One region of the Dellaglioa carnosa genome, then DNA from elsewhere that is predicted to be linked to it. Evidence: predicted binding sites of a transcription regulator. Region 1 holds the regulator's gene; the other holds the start of a gene.

Region 1 (4,432 bases):
TCAGAACGTTGGCTGTTGATCTTGGAAAAAAATTGGGTGTGCCTGCCGTTATGTCGGACTTGACCAGATTGGAAAGCGGCGGTTTTAGAATTGATAAAGCTTTCACGCTTGATCAACTTAATGAAGCCAAGGCTAATGGAACATTGGAATCATTATTATATCCAATTGACGCCGCATTAACGTCATTTAAAAAGTATGAATTAACTGATGAACAATGGGCGATTGTTAAAAATGGTGGTTTCTTGGCTGTTGATTCTTTTAATGACGAACCGATAGTTGCATTAGTTTATGAAAATAAAATTAGATGTTTGTATAGATTGAACAGTGAAAAAGACCGTTATCAATCTGAAACAATGTTTGATTTAGGGTAAAGGAAGTTATTGTGATATGAAAGTTATTTATTTAACTGAGCCATACGATCCTAAAAAAATTGATGACGAGGCAATCTCGCTAGCTATGGGATTTTTTGATGGCGTTCATTTAGGACATCAAAAAGTAATACTAAAGGCTAAACAAAAAGCCAACGAAAAGAAGATTAAACTTGCGGTGATGACGTTTGATAAGCATCCTTCGGTTCAATTTCAAAAGAAACCTGAACGAAGTATTAAATACTTAACCTCCATGGAAAAGAAAATTTCATTAATGGAGGGACTAGGTGTTGATATTTTTTATATCCTAACGTTAAACAATGATTTGGCAAGTTTAACACCACAGGATTTTGTTACCAAGTATATGATTGAGCTGCATGCACAAGTTGTTGTTGCTGGGTTTGATTATACTTATGGTAAAAAAGATATTGCTAATATGGACACATTGTCCAAGTACGCTCATCAACAATTTGAAGTTGTAACTGTACCTGAATTGATATCTGAAGATCAAAAGATAAGTTCAACTAGAATTAGGGCTGCTATCGACAAAGGGCAGATAAACGACGTGAACAGATTGTTAGGGTATGAGTATCAAACGATTGGTGAGGTTGTTCATGGCGAAGCTAGGGGTAGAGAACTTGGGTTTCCGACGTTGAATCTAGAGTTTAACGAGCATATTCGAATTCCGGGACCTGGAATCTATGTGACAAGGGTCCAGGTATCTGGTGTCTGGTATCGTGGAATGGCATCTATCGGATATAATGTCACATTTGGGCAAGATCGTGAATTAACCGTTGAAATTAATTTGTTTGATTTTAATGAAATGATCTATGGTCAACAGGTAACGGTCGAATGGCTGTCATATTTGAGAAGTGAAATTAAATTTGATGGGATTGATGGATTAATCTCACAGTTAAATCAAGATAAAAAAATGACAAATGCTTATTTTAATTAATTAATCTAAATAAATCATAAATGACTGACTAAATAGAGATATTTAGTCAGTCATTTTCTTTAAAAAAACGAGTGCATTCCTTGACAACAATCTAAACATTTAGTATATTAATAGTTGTCTTAGCACTCTATTGTGCTAAGTGCTAAAAAGAGGTGATTGATCATGCTAACGGAAAGACAAATGTTAGTGTTAGAAGCAATTGTCAGAGTTTATACGGAAGTTGGACAGCCGGTTGGTTCTAAATCGGTCGTCGATTTTTTGCCAATGCATGTTAGTTCGGCAACGATAAGAAACGAAATGGTCGCCTTGGAGAATAAAGGGTTAATTAAAAAAACGCATTCTTCTTCAGGACGCATCCCTTCGTTTTTAGGATATCGTTATTACGTAGACCATATTGTTCAACCCGGAGTTGTTCCGGCGGCAGAACTGGTGAATATTCAGAATTCTCTTGGCGTTCATTTTCAAAAGATTGATGAAATATTTGCGGAATCAACTAAGATTCTTTCAGATTTGACGAATTATACGGCAATTTCATTACGACCTGAAACAACGGAGAGTCGACTCGAAGGATTCCGATTAGTTCCACTAGGAAATCACCGGATTATGGCTATTCTTGTTATGAGTAGTGGCGTTGTTGAAAATCAAACGTTTAGTATTCCTAAATCAATTAATGGTTCAGATTTGGAAGCTGTAACGAGGTTGTTGAACGATCAATTAATTGGGTTATCATTAGCCGAAATTTCTATGAAGCTAAGGACAAGTATTCCGGTTATGTTGGTTGATTATATGCGTAGGCCGGATGGCATTCTAGATGTTTTTGGCAACATTTTAAAGCAGGCAGCACGTGAACAGGTATTTGTTGGTGGTAAATCAAATATTTTAGATTTTGCAACTGACAGTAACGTGGATGAACTAAAATCACTGTACGATTTAGTAGATACATCGAATAATAAGAATATTGGCGATTTGATTGGCATTCAAGGTAAACCCATTCAAATTAAGATTGGTGAGGAATTAACGAATCAATTGCTTGATAACTATAGTCTAATATCAGCTAGTTATGATGTTAGCGACCATGGTCAGGGTGTTATTGCGTTATTGGGTCCAACAAATATGCCATATTCAAAGATGATTGGTTTACTCGATGCATTCAGTGATGAGCTTGCAAAAAAATTATTAGATTATTATCAACAATTTGATAAATAAGAAAAGGGGTGTTGTGTGTGGTTAAAGATGCCAAAGAAGATTTAGTTGAGGAAGATGTTGCACAAGAGCAACATCAAGCTAATGAAACAACTGATCAAAATGAGAAAAAAAGTTCTGTTACTGATAAAGTAAAAGAAAAATTTAGTAAAAAACCTTCTGACACAGATAAGTTGGCTGAATTACAAGTCAATCTAGATGCAATGGAAGATAAATATTTACGGGCAGAAGCCGAGATGGCAAATATGAATACTCGCTTTAAGAAAGAACAAGAACAACTCTTGAAGTATAGTGGACAGTCATTAGCTAAAGACGTTTTACCTGTTATTGATAATTTAGAAAGAGCATTGTCAATTGAAGTTGATACTGAAAATGGCGAACAACTAAAAAAAGGTATCGAATTAGTTTACAAAGATGCACAAAAAGCGTTAACTAATAATGACGTGATTGAAATTGCAACAGATGGCGTTATGTTCGATCCAACTATTCATCAAGCGGTTCAAACTGTTCCCGCTTCTGATGATCAGAAGGCAGATACAATTGTTCAAGTCCTTCAAAAAGGATACAAATTAAAAGATAGAGTGTTACGTCCAGCAATGGTCGTTGTCGCTCAATAATAATATAAGAAGAGGTAGATAAATTATGGCAAAGATTATAGGAATTGATTTAGGAACAACTAACTCAGCTGTTGCTGTTTTAGAAGGTAAAGAAGCAAAAATTATTACAAATCCAGAAGGAAACCGTACAACACCATCAGTTGTTTCATTTAAAGATGGCGAAACACAAGTCGGTGAAGTGGCTAAACGTCAAGCAATCACAAATCCAGATACTGTGGCATCAATTAAACGTCACATGGGTGAAGAAGGCTATAAAGTTGATATTCAAGGTAAATCATATACACCACAAGAAGTTTCAGCAATGATTTTACAATACATTAAAGAATATTCTGAAGCATACTTAGGCGAATCAGTAACACAAGCTGTTATTACGGTTCCTGCATACTTCAATGATTCACAACGTCAAGCTACAAAAGATGCCGGTAAAATTGCTGGTTTAGAAGTTGAACGTATCGTTAACGAACCAACTGCAGCAGCTTTGGCATACGGTCTTGAAAATACTGAAAAAGATGAAAAAATCCTTGTTTTTGATTTAGGTGGTGGTACATTTGATGTTTCTATCCTTGAATTAGGCGATGGTGTCTTTGAAGTGTTATCAACAAATGGTGATACTAAACTTGGTGGCGATGATTTTGATCAAAAAATCATGGACTGGTTAGTTGATACTTTCAAAAAAGAAAATGGTATTGATTTATCAAAAGATAAAATGGCAATGCAACGTCTTAAAGATGCTGCTGAAAAGGCTAAAAAAGATGTTTCTGGTGTTACTAGTGCACAAATTAGCTTACCATTTATCACAGCCGGTGCTGCTGGACCTTTACATTTAGAAGCAACATTATCACGTGCACAATTCGATAACTTAACACAAGAATTAGTTGAACGTACACGTATTCCAGTTCAAAATGCTTTGAAGGATGCCGGTTTAACAAATGCTGATATTGATCAAGTTATCTTGGTTGGTGGATCAACACGTATTCCAGCAGTTCAAGCATTAGTTGAAAAGGAAACAGATCACAAACCTAACCAATCAGTTAACCCTGATGAAGCTGTTGCACTTGGTGCCGCAATTCAAGGTGGTGTGATTACTGGGGATGTTAAGGATGTCGTTTTACTTGATGTAACACCACTTTCATTGGGTATTGAAACAATGGGTAGTGTCTTTACTAAGTTAATTGACCGTAACACAACAATTCCAACAAGTAAGTCACAAACATTCTCAACAGCTGCAGATAACCAACCAGCCGTTGATATCCATGTCTTACAAGGTGAACGTCCAATGGCTACAGATA
Region 2 (4,432 bases), on a different contig from region 1:
CAGAACCTTCAAGACCAGCATTCTTTGCAATTTGACGTACCGGTTCTTCTAGAGCACGTTGCACAATCTTAATACCTGTTAATTCATCACCAACTGCTTCAAGTGAAGCAACTTTACCGATTACATTAACAAATGCAGTACCACCACCAGCTACGAAACCTTCTTCAACAGCAGCACGTGTTGCATTTAAAGCATCTTCGATACGGTACTTACGTTCTTTTAATTCTGTTTCAGTTGCGGCACCAACTTTAATGACAGCAACCCCGCCTGACAATTTAGCCAAACGTTCTTGTAGCTTTTCACGATCAAATTCAGAAGTTGTTTCATCGATTTGTTTTTTAATCAAACCAACACGTTCGATAATTTTTTCTTTATTACCTGAACCTTCAACAATCACCGTGTTTTCTTTTGTGATATTAACTTTTCCAGCTGAACCTAATTGTTCAATCGTTGTATCCTTCAATTGTAAACCAAGTTCATCTGTAATAACTGTTGCGCCAGTTACGATAGCGATATCTTCAAGCATAGCTTTACGACGATCACCAAAACCAGGTGCTTTAACAGCAACAACATTGAATGTACCACGAATTTTATTTAAGACCAATGTTGGTAAGGCTTCACCATCAACATCATCAGCAATAATCAATAATGGACGACCTTGTTCAACGATTGATTGTAATAATGGTAATACTTCTTGAATATTAGAAATCTTTTTATCTGTCACCAAGATGTATGGTGTTTCTAAGTTAGCTTCCATTTTATCGTTATCAGTTACCATGTATTGTGACAAGTAACCACGATCAAATTGCATCCCTTCAACAACATCTAATGATGTATCAATACTTTTTGATTCTTCAATTGTAATAACACCATCGTTACCAACTTTTTCCATAGCATCAGCAATTAAAGCACCAATTTCATCATTAGCTGAAGAAACAGAAGCAATTTGTGCAATATCTTCTTTAGTTTCAACTTTATGTGATAATTCGTGTAATTCAGCAACAGCTGCTTTAGTTGCTGCTTCAATTCCGCGACGAATACCAACCGGGTTAGCACCGGCAGTCACATTTTTCATACCTTCGGTAACGATTGCTTGTGTTAAAACAGTGGCTGTTGTTGTCCCATCACCAGCAATATCATTAGTTTTAGAAGCAACTTCTGAAACTAATTTAGCACCCATATTTTCGAAATGATCTTCTAATTCAATAGCGCGAGCAATTGTCACACCATCATTTGTAATGATTGGTGAGCCATATGATTCTTCCAAAACAACGTTACGGCCTTTTGGTCCTAAAGTTGATTTAACGGTATTGGCTAATTGGTCAACACCTCTAAGCATTGCTGAACGAGCATCTTCAGAAAACTTTAATTCCTTTGACATAATTAATCCACCTCATCTTTAAAATTTATATTAATCTACTGTTGCAACGATATCTTTCTCATGAACAATCAAGTAGTCTTTACCTTCAAATGAAACTTCTGATCCAGCATATTTATCAAATAAAACGGTTTGTCCGACACTGACAGCAATGGCGATTTTTTCACCATTACGCATTGTACGACCATCACCCACCGCAATAATCTTACCTGTTTGTGGTTTCTCTTGCACATTACTTGCTAAGACAATTCCACCTACTGTTGTTTCTTCTTCTTTAGTTACTTCTAAAATAACACGATCTGCTAATGGTTTTAACACGTTCTATCCCTCCAACTATATTATTTAGCACTCTATCTATGTAAGTGCTAATCACAAAATTAACTATAATCAATTTTCGGGATAATTGCAAGTGTTTAAGCTCTTATTTATATGGAAATTTTGATATGAATTAAATTCGTTATTCGGTCAATTATGCTATACTTATCATACGAATTTGTTCAACAAAAACAGTCGTAACTAATTAATAGTCGTTAAAGGAGTTTTCATGTCAAAATCAACTAGTAAAAACTCAATAGCCATTTTATTGGGTTATCTTATTATTTTCATTTTACCAACAATTCTAAATCAAATATTTTCTTTAAAATCAGTTATTTATCCCGTTATGACGGCCGATTACGTTTTAGGCGCCCTACTACTAATCTGGTTAAACCATCACTTTAGTAATAAAAATTCAATAGATAGTCAATCCAAATGGTCGCAAATTATTTTATGGGGAATTCTTGGATTTATTTTAACCCTAGTCATCCAAATGGGAATCCAATTAATCTCATACGCCATTTTAAAAACAACCGTGGCCTCACAAAATACGAGCGAGATTATGACTATTTTTTCAAAATATCCTTATTACATGCTAGCCGTCTCACTTGGTGCCCCAATTATGGAAGAACTCGTTTTTAGAAAGGTTTTCTTTGGCAATTTAGCAAGTTTTATTCCGCCGGCCTTTGCCGCAATTACGTCTAGTCTCTTATTTAGTTTGGCACATAACGATGGCCATTTAGCTATCTACTTCTTAATTGGATTACTCTTTTGCTATCTTTACAAACGAACGGGTGATATTAAAACATCCATGGTCGCACATATTCTCATGAACAGCTTAGTGTTAACGATTCAAGCACTACTCTAAAAGAAAGGTGGAATTATTTTGATTTTGTTACAAGTACAACAAGCAGCTCGATATTTTGGTGCAGACGTTTTATTTGAAAATGCCAATATGGATATCAAGGATGACGCCAGGATCGCTTTAGTGGGTCGAAACGGCGCCGGAAAATCTACGTTAATTAAAATGATTATTGATCAAGAAGTGACTGATGCCGGTCAAATCATTAAACATAAAGGGATGACTATTGGTTACTTGGCCCAAACAACAACCGTTTCTTCAGAACGCTCAGTCTGGGAAGAAATGAGTCACGTTTTTGACTACTTAAAGAAAATGGAAGTTCAAATTCATACGCTTGAAGCACAAATTGCCGACCCGAAAAATGCAGAAGATTCGGAAAAATTCGAAAAACTATTAACAACGTACGACCAACTTTCACATGATTTTAGTGAACAAAACGGTTACGGTTATGAATCTGAAATCCGTTCCGTTTTACATGGTTTTAGATTTTTTGAAGAGGATTTTGGACGCGACATCAGAACCCTTTCCGGTGGTCAAAAAACACGTCTTGCCTTAGCCAAACTACTTTTAGAAAAACGCGATTTACTTATTTTAGATGAACCCACTAACCACTTGGATATCGAAACGTTAACTTGGTTAGAAGGTTATTTAAAAACCTATACAGGCGCCCTTCTCATTGTTTCTCATGATCGCTACTTCCTAGATAAAATTGTCACAGAGGTTTACGATATGAGCCACAATGAAACCACACATTACAACGGTAACTACTCACAGTTCATTGTTAAAAAAGAAGCAAATTTGAAACAAGAATGGAAAGTTTTTGAAAAACAACAAGATAAAATTGAAAAACTTGAAGACTTTGTTAATAAAAATATTGTGCGTGCCTCAACAACTAAGCGAGCACAAAGTCGCCGTAAACAACTTGAAAAAATGGATAAAGTAGGCCGTCCTGAAGGCGATGAAAAAGCACCGCGTTTCAGTTTCAAATCCGCAGATGAGAGTGGCAATATTGTTTTAACCGTCTCTAATGCAGCCGTTGGTTATGATAATCAAGTATTATCTGAACCCGTTTCGATCGACTTACATAAACATCAGGTTCAAGCTATTGTTGGACCAAACGGTGTTGGTAAATCTACCCTACTTAAGAGCGTCTTAGGCCAAATCCCCTTTATTCGTGGTGAAGCTTTTCTTGGTACTAACGTTCATATCGGTTACTATGATCAGGAACAAAACCAATTAACGGATAAAAATATTGTTTTAGACGAATTGTGGAATGACCATCCCTCAACTCCCGAAACAGATATTCGTTCATTACTAGGCAGTTTCTTGTTTTCCGGGGATGACGTTTTGAAACGCGTTTCTAACCTGAGTGGTGGTGAAAAAGCACGTTTAGCCTTAACAAAGCTTGCAATGAACAAAGATAATTTCTTGATTTTTGATGAACCAACTAACCATTTGGATATTGATAGTAAAGAAGTTCTCGAAAAAGCGATTAATAACTTTGACGGAACAGTCTTACTCGTTTCACATGATCGTTATTTTATTAATAAAGTAGCCGAAAGTATTATTGAAGTCTCTAGAGAGGGTTCAACTTACTACATGGGCGATTACGATTACTACGTGGATAAAAAAGAAGAACTGGAAGCAATTGAAGCTGAAAAACTAGCCCTTGAACTTGCTTCAACGACTGCACTTCCTGAAGCCAAAGTCACAACTAATTACCAACAAAATAAAGAGACTCAAAAAGAACAACGCAAGTTAACACGTGAAATTGATCGTTTGGAGACCGAACTGACCGCTTTGGAAACTCAGAAAACGAAACTTGAAGAAAAAATGTCACAGCCTGATATTTTCAGTAATGCTGATAAACTTCAAGA

What was found. Region 1 encodes HrcA, which represses chaperone genes, less so after heat shock. Its sites were predicted from a motif close to TTAGCACTCNNNNNNNNNGAGTGCTAA; they were not measured.
Region 2: a site for HrcA is predicted at 1,721-1,747, ahead of groES (co-chaperone GroES). Genes of this name have one in related genera too.

The regions. Positions count from the first base shown of each region.
Region 1 is NZ_JANXLI010000001.1:351,482-355,913, forward strand. Features, by position in the region: gene truB (tRNA pseudouridine(55) synthase TruB) at 1-371, shown strand, start outside; gene ribF (riboflavin biosynthesis protein RibF) at 388-1,323, shown strand; gene hrcA (heat-inducible transcriptional repressor HrcA) at 1,486-2,529, shown strand; gene grpE (nucleotide exchange factor GrpE) at 2,547-3,143, shown strand; gene dnaK (molecular chaperone DnaK) at 3,169-4,432, shown strand, end outside.
Region 2 is NZ_JANXLI010000005.1:17,674-22,105, forward strand. Features, by position in the region: gene groL (chaperonin GroEL) at 1-1,381, opposite strand, end outside; gene groES (co-chaperone GroES) at 1,412-1,696, opposite strand; gene N0K80_RS06115 (CPBP family intramembrane glutamic endopeptidase) at 1,923-2,561, shown strand; gene N0K80_RS06120 (ABC-F family ATP-binding cassette domain-containing protein) at 2,580-4,432, shown strand, end outside.